DNA from 3 places in the Solibacillus sp. NPDC093137 genome. Region 2 is predicted to be linked to each of the others. Evidence: predicted binding sites of a transcription regulator. Region 2 holds the regulator's gene; each other region holds the start of a gene.
What was found. The regulator Rex, encoded in region 2, represses fermentation and respiration genes when NADH is low (regulators of the CRP and FNR family bind a similar motif). The targets are predictions, from matches to a motif close to TTGTGAAATATTTCACAA.
Positions count from the first base shown of each region.

Region 1: a site for Rex is predicted at 1,828-1,845, ahead of yeiL (transcriptional regulator YeiL). Genes of this name have one in related genera too.
Region 3: a site for Rex is predicted at 2,342-2,359, ahead of ACQKN3_RS04275 (DUF1641 domain-containing protein). Genes of this name have one in related genera too.

Region 1 is NZ_JBNNVH010000001.1:334,718-338,994, reverse strand. It holds gene alaS (alanine--tRNA ligase) at 1-220, opposite strand, end outside; T-box leader at 358-565, opposite strand; gene ACQKN3_RS01605 (MFS transporter) at 620-1,768, opposite strand; gene yeiL (transcriptional regulator YeiL) at 1,872-2,540, shown strand; gene ACQKN3_RS01595 (NupC/NupG family nucleoside CNT transporter) at 2,593-3,804, opposite strand; gene recD2 (SF1B family DNA helicase RecD2) at 4,139-4,277, opposite strand, start outside.
Region 2 is NZ_JBNNVH010000011.1:5,904-10,180, forward strand. It holds gene ACQKN3_RS19685 (ABC-F family ATP-binding cassette domain-containing protein) at 1-1,321, opposite strand, end outside; gene ACQKN3_RS19690 (redox-sensing transcriptional repressor Rex) at 1,566-2,201, shown strand; gene tatA (twin-arginine translocase TatA/TatE family subunit) at 2,280-2,507, shown strand; gene tatC (twin-arginine translocase subunit TatC) at 2,525-3,349, shown strand; gene ACQKN3_RS19705 (CPBP family intramembrane glutamic endopeptidase) at 3,438-4,166, opposite strand.
Region 3 is NZ_JBNNVH010000001.1:822,280-826,556, forward strand. It holds gene ACQKN3_RS04260 (MFS transporter) at 1-483, opposite strand, end outside; gene ACQKN3_RS04265 (winged helix-turn-helix transcriptional regulator) at 593-976, shown strand; gene ACQKN3_RS04270 (aldo/keto reductase) at 1,039-1,878, opposite strand; gene ACQKN3_RS04275 (DUF1641 domain-containing protein) at 2,417-2,845, shown strand; gene ACQKN3_RS04280 (NAD(P)/FAD-dependent oxidoreductase) at 2,881-4,068, shown strand; gene ACQKN3_RS04285 (serine protease) at 4,191-4,277, shown strand, end outside.

The sequences.
Region 1 (4,277 bases), on a different contig from region 2:
TACGAATCGATTTTTGTGCGTTTGTAATACGCGGGTTATCAGGAATGATACGTCCGTCAAAATACGGTTTTAATGTCGCCACTCCTGAGTTGATCCATAAAAGTGATGGGTCATTAATTGGAACTAATGGTGCCGATGGTTCAATATGATGCCCTTTTTCTTTAAAGAAATTCAAATAAAGACGACGAATTTCAGAACCTGTCATAATTTTTGTTGTCATGATTTTTTTCCTCCTAATTTTTATTGAAGTCGATGAATTTTGGTACGAATTAATTACATCCTTCACGTAAATAAGTGCTTTGTTCACCGGAAATCCCAATGATCCGCTGAAGAAAACAAAAAAAGCCTTCATCCCGGTAAAGGGACGAAGACTATTATTTCGTGGTACCACCCTAATTTATAATGCGCAATGCATTATATCTCAAGTGCTTGTAACGTAAGCAAACGGCAGTGATTAGCTGCACTCTGGAGTAGCTTTCAGTATTTATTCGGGGAGATTTTTTCAGCCGGGAAATCTCTTTCTGCTCACGAAATTCATACGTACTTGTTCCATCATCGTTTTCATTTTATTATGCTCTTCATTATAAAAAATAGACACCGTGCTGTCAATCGGCATTCCTTAATAATTAAAACGTTTTTTCGTCAGTAAAATTAAAAGGATTGCAGGCACTGTACAAATGATCATTCCTAAGAACGCCAGACCTGGCTCGATTTCATAAAGTGCACCACCTAATAATGTAAGAATCGCTGCACTTAAACTCATTGCAAGTGCCGAATAAATCCCCTGTGCATTTGGGATCTGCTCCTGTGGTAAAGCTTTTGAAATATAGCGGATAAAGGCATAATGCGCCATCGCAAATGACAGAGCGTGAAGTGCCTGAGATATGATAAACATCGGCATATTCGGAAATGCGTAAACTAAAATCCAACGAACGCTCGAGCCAATTGCCGCAACAAGCAATAATGAAGAAGGTTTCCATTTTGTTAAAATTGTATCGGCCTTGAAAAAATAAAGAACTTCAAATATTACTGCGACATTTAAAATCATGCCGATATAAAACGGATTGACATTCAGATCCTGTAAATAAATATAGCCATAGTTATAGTACGATGCATGTGCCCCCTGAAGTAAAATGACGACAAACAATACGATGATAAAGCTTTTCACTTCAAATAGACCCTTCATTGAGAGCGTTTTTCCATCCTCTTTTACAGGCACTATACTTAAAACTTGAGGTGCAGGCATGAATTGAATGATGAGCAATGCCGTTAAACCTAAAATCATCATCCATAAGATCATTTGCTCCCCGTACATCCCGCTGATCATACTGATGATTAATACAGCGACGACAAACCCGAAAGATCCTAACGAACGCGCTTTCCCATAATGTATGGTTCCATGTTGCATTAATGTGGAAGCACTGCTCTCAACAGCCGGTAATAAAGCCGGGTAAAAAGCACTGAACAGTAACGTCATTAAAAATAAGCCGCCGAATGAATTGATCGGTATGTATAGCAGCGTCACAATTAATGAACTTGCAGTAAAAAAGATCAGCACATTTTTGTTGCTCATTACTTTAGAAACAAACGGGAAAATAAACATCGTCGAGATGGCCCGTGCAACCAGTCCAAAGCCCATTATAATGCTCGCTTCCGAAACCGTAAGCCCTTTATCATTAATAAGCCAACCTGTCCAGTATGGCAGGAAAATACCCCATGTAATAAAGAACATAAAGAAGTTTTTCGCGAGCCAACGCTGATTATTCATAGTCTTCATCCTTTTTCTTTTTTATTAAGTTGAATATTAACATGAGAAATACTACAATAATGTGAGAAATCTCATATTTAATTGGAAGGAGTTGCTTTATAATTTGAGAAAGTTACCAATAGATGAAAGTCTCTCATATATCGAACAATACCCGATTTCCCAATATTTTTCTTTTGATATTGTTCCATTTATCCATGTGTATGAATTCGATAAAGGCGAATTTATTTTCCATGAGCATTCCTTCCCTGACTATTTGTATTACATGGTTGAAGGGAAAGCTAAATTATATATTACCCATAAAAACGGGAAAATTTCTCTTATCGATTTTATTACAGCCCCAACATTTATGGGCGAAATGGAACTGTTAAATGCCGAACGCTATTCAAAAGGCATTCAAACTTTATCAAAGTCAGTATGTTTTGCGATTTCCATTCAGGAAGTGAAGGAAAAATTATTGGCAGATCCTGTGTTTCTGAAAATGCTCTGTATTTTTTTAAGTCACAAAGCAACGACAGCCACAGCAAAATATACACAAAACCAGGCCTATCCGTTGGAAAACCGATTAGCCTCATTCATTCTACTATCATCGGATCAACAATTCTATAAAGAAAAACATACAGAAGTATGTGATTACTTAGGTGTATCGTATCGCCACCTGTTATTTGTCCTAGCACAATTTAGTGAAGCCGGCTATATAACGAAACAAAATCGCGGGTATGTACTGAAGAATCGGTCTGAACTGGAAAAACTCGCATCAGAAATTACGTATTAAAAAAGACTGCGCTAAAATATTTTTAGCACAGTCTCTTGAACACTGAAAGATTTTAAATAAACATACCAGCAATTGCAGCTGATAGTAATGATGCTAATGTACCTGCAGCAACCGCTTTAATCGCAAGCTTTGCAATCATTGGACGTTTATCCGGTGCCATACCACCTAAACCACCGATTAAAATACCCATTGAGCTTAAGTTTGCAAAACCACAAAGTGCAAACGAAATAATAATGGCTGTTTTGTCAGAAAGCTCGCCGATAACCGGTCCAAAGTTAGAGTAGGCAACAAATTCATTTAAGATTAATTTTTGACCGATAAATGAACCTGCACGTACTGCTTCGTCCCAAGGTACACCGATTAAAAATGCTAATGGAGCAAATACATAACCTAATAAACCTTCAAGTGTTACATTTTCAAAACCGAATAATCCTGTAATACCACCTAAAATACCGTTTAATAAGGCAATTAATGCGATGAAACTTAAAAGCATTGCTCCAACATTTACTGCTAATTTCAATCCGTCAGATGCACCTACTGCAGCTGCATCAATAACATTTGTCGCTTCAGAATTACGCTCTAATTTAAAGTCATCTTCATTTACTTCTTCTGTTTCAGGAATCATTAATTTCGCCATTACAAGTCCAGCTGGAGCAGCCATGAAACTTGCCGCCAGTAAGTATTCAAGTGGAACACCTAATAACGAATAACCGATTAATACCGAACCTGAAACCGATGCAAGTCCACCTGTCATAACTGCGAACATTTGCGATTTCGTCATTTTATTTAAAAATGGACGAATTACAAGCGGTGCTTCTGTTTGTCCAACGAAAATATTGGCAGCAGCATTTACTGATTCCGCTTTTGTTGTACCTAATACTTTTGATAAGAATCCACCAATAATCTTAATGACAAATTGCATAATTCCCAAGTAATAAAGGACAGAGATTAAAGATGAGAAGAAAATAATAATTGTTAAAACGCTCATCGCGAATACAAATCCAACATTATCCGGATTTGCTAAACCGCCGAATACGAAGTTAATCCCTTCGTTGGCATAACCAATCAGCTTCTGAACACCTTCAGAAAGTTGCATAAGCTTCTCGCGGCCGAAAGACCACTTTAATACGATAAATGCAAAAATCAACTGGACAACTAATCCTGAAATAATAATTCTCCATTGAATTGCTTTACGGTTATTAGATAACCCTATGGCAATCGCTACGACTCCCAGAATACCTATGATTCCCCATACGAAATCCATGTATGTGCACCTCTTCTTTTAGTTTTGAAAACCTTTTCATTTTGTAATATTTGACATCAAACTTCGGATGTCATATAAGTTTTTTTTCATACTAACATATCCAGCAAACTAATATTAATTAATAGTTTCTTTCAAAATTTCTGATTTTTCCGCAAAAAGTTATCATTATTTTATTATGCCCTGTTTTGTTTCAAACTTTTATTATAATTAAAACATTTTCCCTCTACCTTTGAATATAAACACAGCATTTTATAAATTTGTCCAGAATTGTACTTTTCCATAAGCAATAAAAAACTAGTCATTTCCATTCAAACATGAACGAAAATGACTAGTTCTATTCTTCATTGAAGTCATATGGTGAAATATTCGCCATACCAATTAAAGGATGAATATAAGGTGCTGTTTCTGCCGTTAAGTGATTTGGCAGAGATTCACCGATTTTATGCGAATCCGACACATTCAAGAGTCCAAGC
Region 2 (4,277 bases):
CATCATCTCCACTAAATAGGAAGCGACCTAAAATGTTGCGGATATCCTTTTCATTCAGTAATGGCCATTCATCCCAAAGCTCACTAAGTACAGATTTATTTGAATGAAGCTTCGCCTGCTCCTGATCATAATAGCCGATTTGAACATTCGTACCGTAACGGATATCCCCGGCCAGTGCCTCGATATCTTGAACGATTGTTTTCAATAAGGTAGATTTCCCCACACCGTTTGGACCGACAAGTGCAATACGATCTTCTCTAAAGACGCGCATCCCAATATTTTTGGAAATAGCCTTGTCCGTAAAACCGATTGTTAAATTATCCACCGACAGCACGTCATTTCCGCTTTGGCGCTCAATTGTAAAGCCGAAGTTGGCACTCTTTTCATCGCCATCAGGAGATTCCATCCAACTTGTCTTCTCCAGCACTTTACGACGCGACTGGGCCATCTTTGTAGTTGAAGCTCGGGCAAGGTTTTTTTGGATAAATGTTTCGAGTTTGGCCTTTTCATCCATCTGACGCTCAAACATTTTTAAATCACGTTCATAGTTTTTCGCCTTCTCATCTAAATAGGCACTATAGTTCCCTACATACTTCGACACTTTTGTACGAGACACTTCGTAAACAATCGACACGACCTGATCTAAGAAATAACGGTCATGCGAAACAATTAAAATCGCGCCATCATAACCTTTTAAATAGCCTTCCAGCCAGGAAAGTGTTTCAATATCCAGATGGTTGGTCGGCTCATCTAAAATAAGGAGGTCAGGCTTTGACAAAAGAAGCTTAGCCAGGGCTAGGCGTGTCCGTTGTCCGCCGGATAGAGAGCGAATCGGCTTTTGATAATCTTCAGGGAAAAATTGCATGCCATGTAAAACAGAGCGGGTATCGGCTTCATACTGGTAACCGCCTGCATCTTTAAAGTCATGCTGCAACTGATCATATTCCGCCATAATGCGTGCATACTGTTCGCTATCTTCATATATTGCAGGATCGGCCATTTGCTGTTCAAGTTGACGCAACGTTTTCTCCTGATTTTGCAGGTTTACGAAAATTGTCATCATTTCGTCCCAAATCGAAAGTTCAGAGTCAATGCCTGCATGCTGCTCTAAATAGCCGACTTGGATATCTTTTGGAATAATAATTTCACCAGAGTCATAGCTCATTTGTCCGGCAATTATTTTTAATAACGTGGACTTGCCGGCACCGTTTCGTCCTACTAATGCCACACGATCACGGTGCTGTACTTCTAATTTTACACCGCTTAATATTTCATCTGTAATAAAGGATTTATATAATTGATTTACTTGTAAGACAATCATGTTTACACCTCAGTTTCTCCTATTTAGTTTAATGGATGGGAACATTGTACGCAACGATGGATACTTTACTTGTCGCTCCTTGTTTAGTAAGATTAACTTGCTTCTGCACAAAGAGTGGAGTTCATGTTAAGCGTGTCATATCGCTTGGCGACAACTATGTGATTAAATCAAGTTGGTCATCCTCGACAGGTTATACGGGGCATTATTTGAAAAAGATTTCCAAATGTACATAGGAGGAGAATGTGTGAAACAAGAAGTAAAAATTCCACAAGCAACAACAAAAAGACTTCCTCTTTATTATCGATTTTTAAAAAACTTCGCAACTGAAGGTAAAAAGCGTATTTCTTCACAGGAATTAAGTGATGCGATGAAAATAGATTCGGCTACGATTCGACGTGACTTTTCTTATTTTGGAGCACTTGGTAAAAAGGGATATGGATATGATGTCCAGTATTTACTCGAATTTTTCCGTCAAACTCTGGACCAGGACGAGGTGATGAATGTTGCATTAATAGGGGTCGGGAATCTGGGAAATGGCTTACTAAAATATAACTTCCAAAAAAATCATAACACGCGTATCGTTGTTGCATTTGATACGAAGGCACCGATGGAAGGAACGACGATCAGTGATATTCCAGTATTCCATCCAGATCGTTTGGAGGAAATGTATGAGGAATTTGGCGCGGAGTTAGCAATATTAACGGTTTCATCCCGCTCAGCACAAATGATGACAGACCGACTCGTTAAAATAAATGCAAAAGGTATATTAAATTTCACACCAGTACGATTATCTGTTCCCGATACGATTAAAGTGATGAACATTGATCTATCGGTAGAACTACAGGCTCTTACGTATTTAGTGCGAAACTCAGGTAAGTAATAAAATGTTCATTACTATAAATAGCATATTCTAGTTAATTAATGTAAAATATACATAATAATAGAGGAGGTGGCTATAGTGATAGTACATCTAAACGCGATTACACCTGTGAGCCTGATTATCATTGGGCTGATTGCTTTGTTAATATTCGGACCCAAAAAATTGCCATCATTAGGTCGTGCGATGGGGACAACTTTACGTGAATTCCGTAGCGCTACTAAAGGCTTGACGGATGACGATGACGATTTCGATACAAAGAAAAAAGTGATTGAACATAAAGAGAACGAAAAAAACGAAGTAAAGTAAAATAAGGATGTCTTGCTATGAATTCAAGAGAATTAACCGTAGTTGAACATATGGAAGAGCTTAGAAAACGCCTATTTTTCGTAGCGATTTTCTTCGTGATGGCTCTTTTCATCGGTTTCTATACGGCGAAACCACTTATTCGATACATTCAACGCAGTGATCTAGCTGCCAGTTTTTCAATGAACGCATTTAGTCCGGCAGATCCTTTAACCGTTTATTTACAAGTTACATTTATTGTAGCTGCCGTTATTGTATCTCCATTATTGCTTTACCAGCTATGGGCGTTTATAACACCTGGTTTGCATGAGGCAGAACGTAAGGCAACATTGAAATATATTCCGTATGCTTTTGTACTGTGTATAGGGGGAATAGCCTTTGCTTATTTTGTGTTATTTCCATTTATAATGCGCTTTATGACGGATTTATCCAATGATTTGAACATTACGCAAACAATCGGTATTAATGAATTCTTCTCATTTCTAATTAAGTTAATTGTACCCTTTGCGGTGCTATTTCAATTGCCTGTTGTTACACTGTTTCTTTCTCGTCTCGGAATCATCAGCCCGAAGCTTATGGTGAAATTTCGAAAATATGCCTATTTTGTATTGATCGTAATTTCGGTATTGCTGGCACCGCCTGATTTAGTATCGAATATCATTATTGCGATTCCGCTATTTGTTTTATATGAACTGAGTATTGTCATTGCACGTCTCGGTTATCGAAAATATGAAGTGGCTGAAAAAGAACGCATATTAGCAGAAGAAGAACGTGAACGTGAACTGCAAGTAGAGGAGCTACTTGAAATGCAGCGTAGGCAAATGGAACAGATGAATAATAGTTAACGTAACGCTATCGAACGAGGTAGCGTTTTTTTATTTTCTATATATATGGGAATATAAAAAACCCGCTATTCTATATAGCGGGCAAAAGTTATATTTGAAACTTATCGGCATTCATTTGGATAAATGTGACGAAACCATTCAATAGAATATGGGCGATAATCGGTGTGAGAAGACGCTTTGTTTTATGGTATAAAAATGCGAAGATCATACCGCATATTGTATACAATAAAATGTGCGTAAAATCCATATGGATCGCAGCGAATACAATTGCACTAATTATGCTCGCAATCCAGAAATTATAGTTTTGAATAATCGATCCGAAAATAACACGGCGGAATACAAGCTCTTCCAAAATCGGTCCTAAAAAGACAGTAGCAAGGATCATAATCGGTGCTACCTTTGTGACCCCCATAATTGCTTCCGTATTTTCCGAGCCCATATCAATTCCAAGTGCGAGCTCGATGTAGGCGCCGATTGTCTGCCCTAAAAAGACTAGGAAGAAACCGATGATCCCCCAACCGATAGAAGCTCCTATTGATGCTTTTTCTCCTTTAAACACTTCCCAGAATTGCTTATTGCGGGAGATTAATATAAAACTCACAATAAAGGCAACCGCAAATGATACAGTTGACCACCAAGCAGATAATTTTATAAGTTTATCCTGCTCAGATATACCAGAAAATAATTGTAAAAGGGAATCTTTTAAGCCGGGAATGAATATAAGTAATAAGACTGATAACTGACAGATGATATAAGTTAGTAACACATAAAATGCGGTCTTCTGCGTTTTGAACTTATCTGATGAACGGGAAGTCACGAATGAAAAACCTTCTTTCTCTTAAAGACTAGTAGAATTACACATCCCAAAACGCATGAGGAATGCTGTATCTTCTATTATAGAATTTACTATGGGCTCTTATGAATGCCC
Region 3 (4,277 bases), on a different contig from region 2:
TACTTGGCCAATGAATGTTCCTAAAGGTACTCCACTGACAGTTGCCAAAGTTAATCCTGTAAACATAAAAGCGATGGCACTTGCCCGTTTGTTTGGTGCCACAACGTCAGCAGCTATAACCGCCGCAATCGACATAAATACACCATGGGCAAAAGCAGAAATAATGCGTCCGATCAACAGTAAAGTAAATGTTGGTGCTATCGCTACCCATAAATTACCGACGATAAAAAGTACCATTACGATCAGCAGCACCTTTTTACGGTCAAGCCGGGATGTTAAAACGGTTAAAATTGGTGCTCCGATTGTAACGCCTAATGCATAGATTGATACTGTTAATCCTGCAGTACTTAAAGTAATACCAAACTCATTTGTGATAAGCGGGAGCAATCCAACGCTAATAAATTCTGTGGAACCGATACCAAACGAACTGATTGCTAACGCAAGAAGTGTTAATCTGGCGTTTGGTGTTTTTAATGTAGACATATTAAAATAACTCCTTTGATTTATTTTATAGGGTATAGTATTATTCATACATACAAAAAAAGCATGTACAGTACTTTTAGTTACTTTTGATAATACTGGGGGTTTCAAAATGAAAAAAGTTTATAATATTGGTGTCGAAGCAACACTCGAAGTCATTGGGGGTAAATGGAAACCAGTCATTCTATGTCACCTCAATCACCATGGTCAAATCCGGACGAATGAATTTCGCCGGTTAATTCCCGGCATTTCACAGAAAATGCTGACGTCCCAATTACGCGAACTTGAGCAATGCGGTTTAATTAATCGTAAGGTGTACAACCAAGTACCGCCGAAAGTGGAATATTCCTTAACCCCATATGGACACGAGATGGAGCCGGTGCTCAACTTACTTTGCACGTGGGGGGAGAAACATATCGATAAATTAAAAGAGAATGGTGAAGAAGTTCTTCTTATGCAGCGTGATGATGATATTGCTGAGCAAAAACTATCCTAATGAAAATAATGAAAGCCTCAAAAAACTTGAGGCTTTTCGTCTCTTCAAATCTTCCATTCAAATTAGAAATCAAAAACTACCGGATCCGGACCGACCCGTTTATCTAAATTCATCGCATTAATAATCTGCATTTCTTCATCAGTAAGACTAAAGTCAAAAATGTCGGCATTTTGCGCCATCCGCTCTTTACGAACGGATTTAGGAATCGTGATAACTCTATTTTGAATATCCCAACGTAAAATAACTTGTGAATTTGATTTTCCATACTTTTCGGCAATCTTTGCAATCGTCGGATCTTCGAGTAGACCGCCTTGCATTAATGGAGCCCAAGCTTCCAATTGAATATTGTGCTCTTTGCAAAATGCACGTAATGATTGTTGTTGTAAGCGCGGGTGAAACTCAACTTGGTTAATGACTGGTGTTACCCGAGCGTTTTTCATTAAATCCTGCAAATGCGAAATATTGAAATTGCAAACACCGATTGCTCTGATTTTACCTTTTATATACAGATCCTCTAAAGCACTCCAAGACTCGGCAAATTTATTTTTACCTGGCCAGTGGATTAAATATAGATCCAAATAGTCCAGCCCTAATTTTTCCAAGCTCTCTTCGTAAGCTGAAACAGTTTCCTCATAATTTAATCCGGCATTCCAAACTTTAGATGTGATGAATAAGTCCTCTCTATTTAACCCGGTAGAGGCCAGTGCTAATTTAATGCCCTCGCCAACACCCGCTTCGTTTCCGTAAATAGCGGCTGTATCAATGCTGCGGTAACCTAGCTCAATCGCATTTTTAACAATTTCTACTGTTGTGTCGTTTTCCACCTGAAAGACGCCAAGGCCCATTGCTGGCATTTTTACCTCATTATTTAATTTGATTGTATCCTGTAAACTAGTAATCATTTATTGATCCTCCAATTGAATAAGTATTTCGTTGCTTTTTTATTATGGATCCAGTTAAAAATTAAAAAAAGTACGCACTTTTTCGTTTCATAGCAACGTGGAGGTTCCTATTGAGTCAAATCAACCGTTTGGAGAGTAAGTTTTTTTAGAAAAATAACATGGTGGGAAATAGAGGAGGGGGCGAATCACTTTTACTAGTAAAGAATTTTTGTTTTCTATCATATAAATACCTAATTAACCTTTAATAATGATAAGAAACAACTTATTAAATAATTCCAATATTAAAAATAATGAAGGGAAATTTTTATTATAAAATACACAAAAATACGCTAAATACATAAAAACAAAATTTTTTTAAATAATAATATAACAGAATATTCTTGAATTAAGTTTTTCGGTCGTTTATTTCCGTTTTCTAATTGTAACAAACGAATCTTTGTGCTATCGTTGCTTATTGAATGGTATGTGAAAGTTTTTACAATCGGTATAAAATTTTCGAAAAAAAAATAATATTAAGTGATGGCAAAGGAGAGTTATTATGTCAGAAATGAATAATCAGCAGGTAGAAAAAATGGCTGTTACACAAGAGCAATTAGATGTATTAGACCAGTTACTAAAGCCAGAGGTACAAGCTTCATTAACTACTTTAGTAGATAACTTACCGAAATTGGCTGAGATGACTACATTATTAACAAAAGCATATGATTTCGCGACGAGTGTTGCAACTGACGAAACATTAAAAAATGATACAGTTGCTGCTGTAACAGAAATGGCTAGTCCAGTCGTTGGTACTGCAAAATCATTGGCACAAACAGCGATCGAAGCAAAAGACCGTGCTGAAGTTAACAATGAAACAGTAGGCGTATTCGGCTTATTAAAAATGTTAAAAGACCCACAAGTTCAAGGGGCATTACGTTTTGCTAATGCATTTTTACAAGTAGCATCTGAACGTAAACAAATGAAATAATTTGTATAATCTAATTTTATTGGAGGATTTTTAATATGGTAACTAAAGAAATCGTTATTTTAGGTGCTGGATTTGCTGGTGTATTAGCAGCACAAACAGCTCGTAAATATTTAAATAAAGACGAAGCGCGTATTACAGTTGTAAACCAATTCCCTACACATCAAATCATTACTGAATTACACCGTTTAGCTGGCGGTACAATTGCTGAAGGTGCTGTAGCATTGCCACTTGAAAAGATTTTCAAAGGTTATGACATCAACTTGGAAATCGCAAAAGTAAACAGCTTTAACGTTGAAAGCAAAAATGTAGTACTTTCAAACGGCAAAACATTACAATACGATACATTAGTTGTTGCTCTAGGTAGCCAAACTGGTTTCTTCGGAATCCCAGGTTTAGAGGAAAACTCTTTCGTATTAAAATCAGTTGATGAAGCTAATGCAATTCGCGAGCATATCGAAGCACGCATTAAAGCATATGCAACAACAAAAGACGAAGCAGATGCGACAATCGTTATCGGCGGTGGCGGTTTAACAGGCGTTGAGCTTGTTGGTGAAATCGTAGACCACTTCCCTAAAGTTGCGGCGAAATACGGTGTTAAATTTGAAGATCTTAAAATTAAACTAGTTGAAGCAGGTCCAAAAATCTTACCGGTATTCCCAGAAAACTTAATCGATCGTGCAACTCAGTCATTATCTAAACGCGGTGTAGAATTCATTACATCAACACCTGTTACTGGCGTTGAAGGTAATGTTATTCAATTAAAAGACCGTGAGCCAATCGTTGCAAACACATTAGTGTGGACAGGTGGAGTTGCTCCACTTCCATTAGTAGCAGAATCAGGTTTAGCTGCAGATCGCGGTAAAGCAACAATCAATGACTTCTTACAATCTACTTCACATCCTGAAGTATTTGTTATTGGTGATGCTTCAGCACATATTCCAAACCCAGGTGACCGTCCAACCTATGCGCCAACTGCTCAAGTAGCATGGCAGCAAGGTGAAATTGCTGGTTACAATATTTTTGCACAAATTAAAGGTGCTGACCTAAAAGAATTCAAATTTACTAACTCAGGTACGTTAGGTTCTTTAGGCCGCAAAGACGGTATTGCTACAGTTGGGGCAAACAATACTCAATTAGTAGGTTTACCAGCTTCATTAATGAAAGAAGCTTCAAATATCCGCTATATGACTCATATTAAAGCGTTATTTGGCCTAGCATATTAATTAATATAGACATACCCGAAAGTCACTTTCTTTCGGGTATGTCTTTTTATTTCTGCAAAAAACAACAAATTTTAACAAAAAACTATTATAATGGTAGTAAATGTCGAGAAAGAGGTGTGAAGATGAAAGATTTTGATACATCAAATTCTTTGTTTATTTTAAATGAACAGCAGCTCGAACAATTAATCCTGCTCGAACACTACGACTAT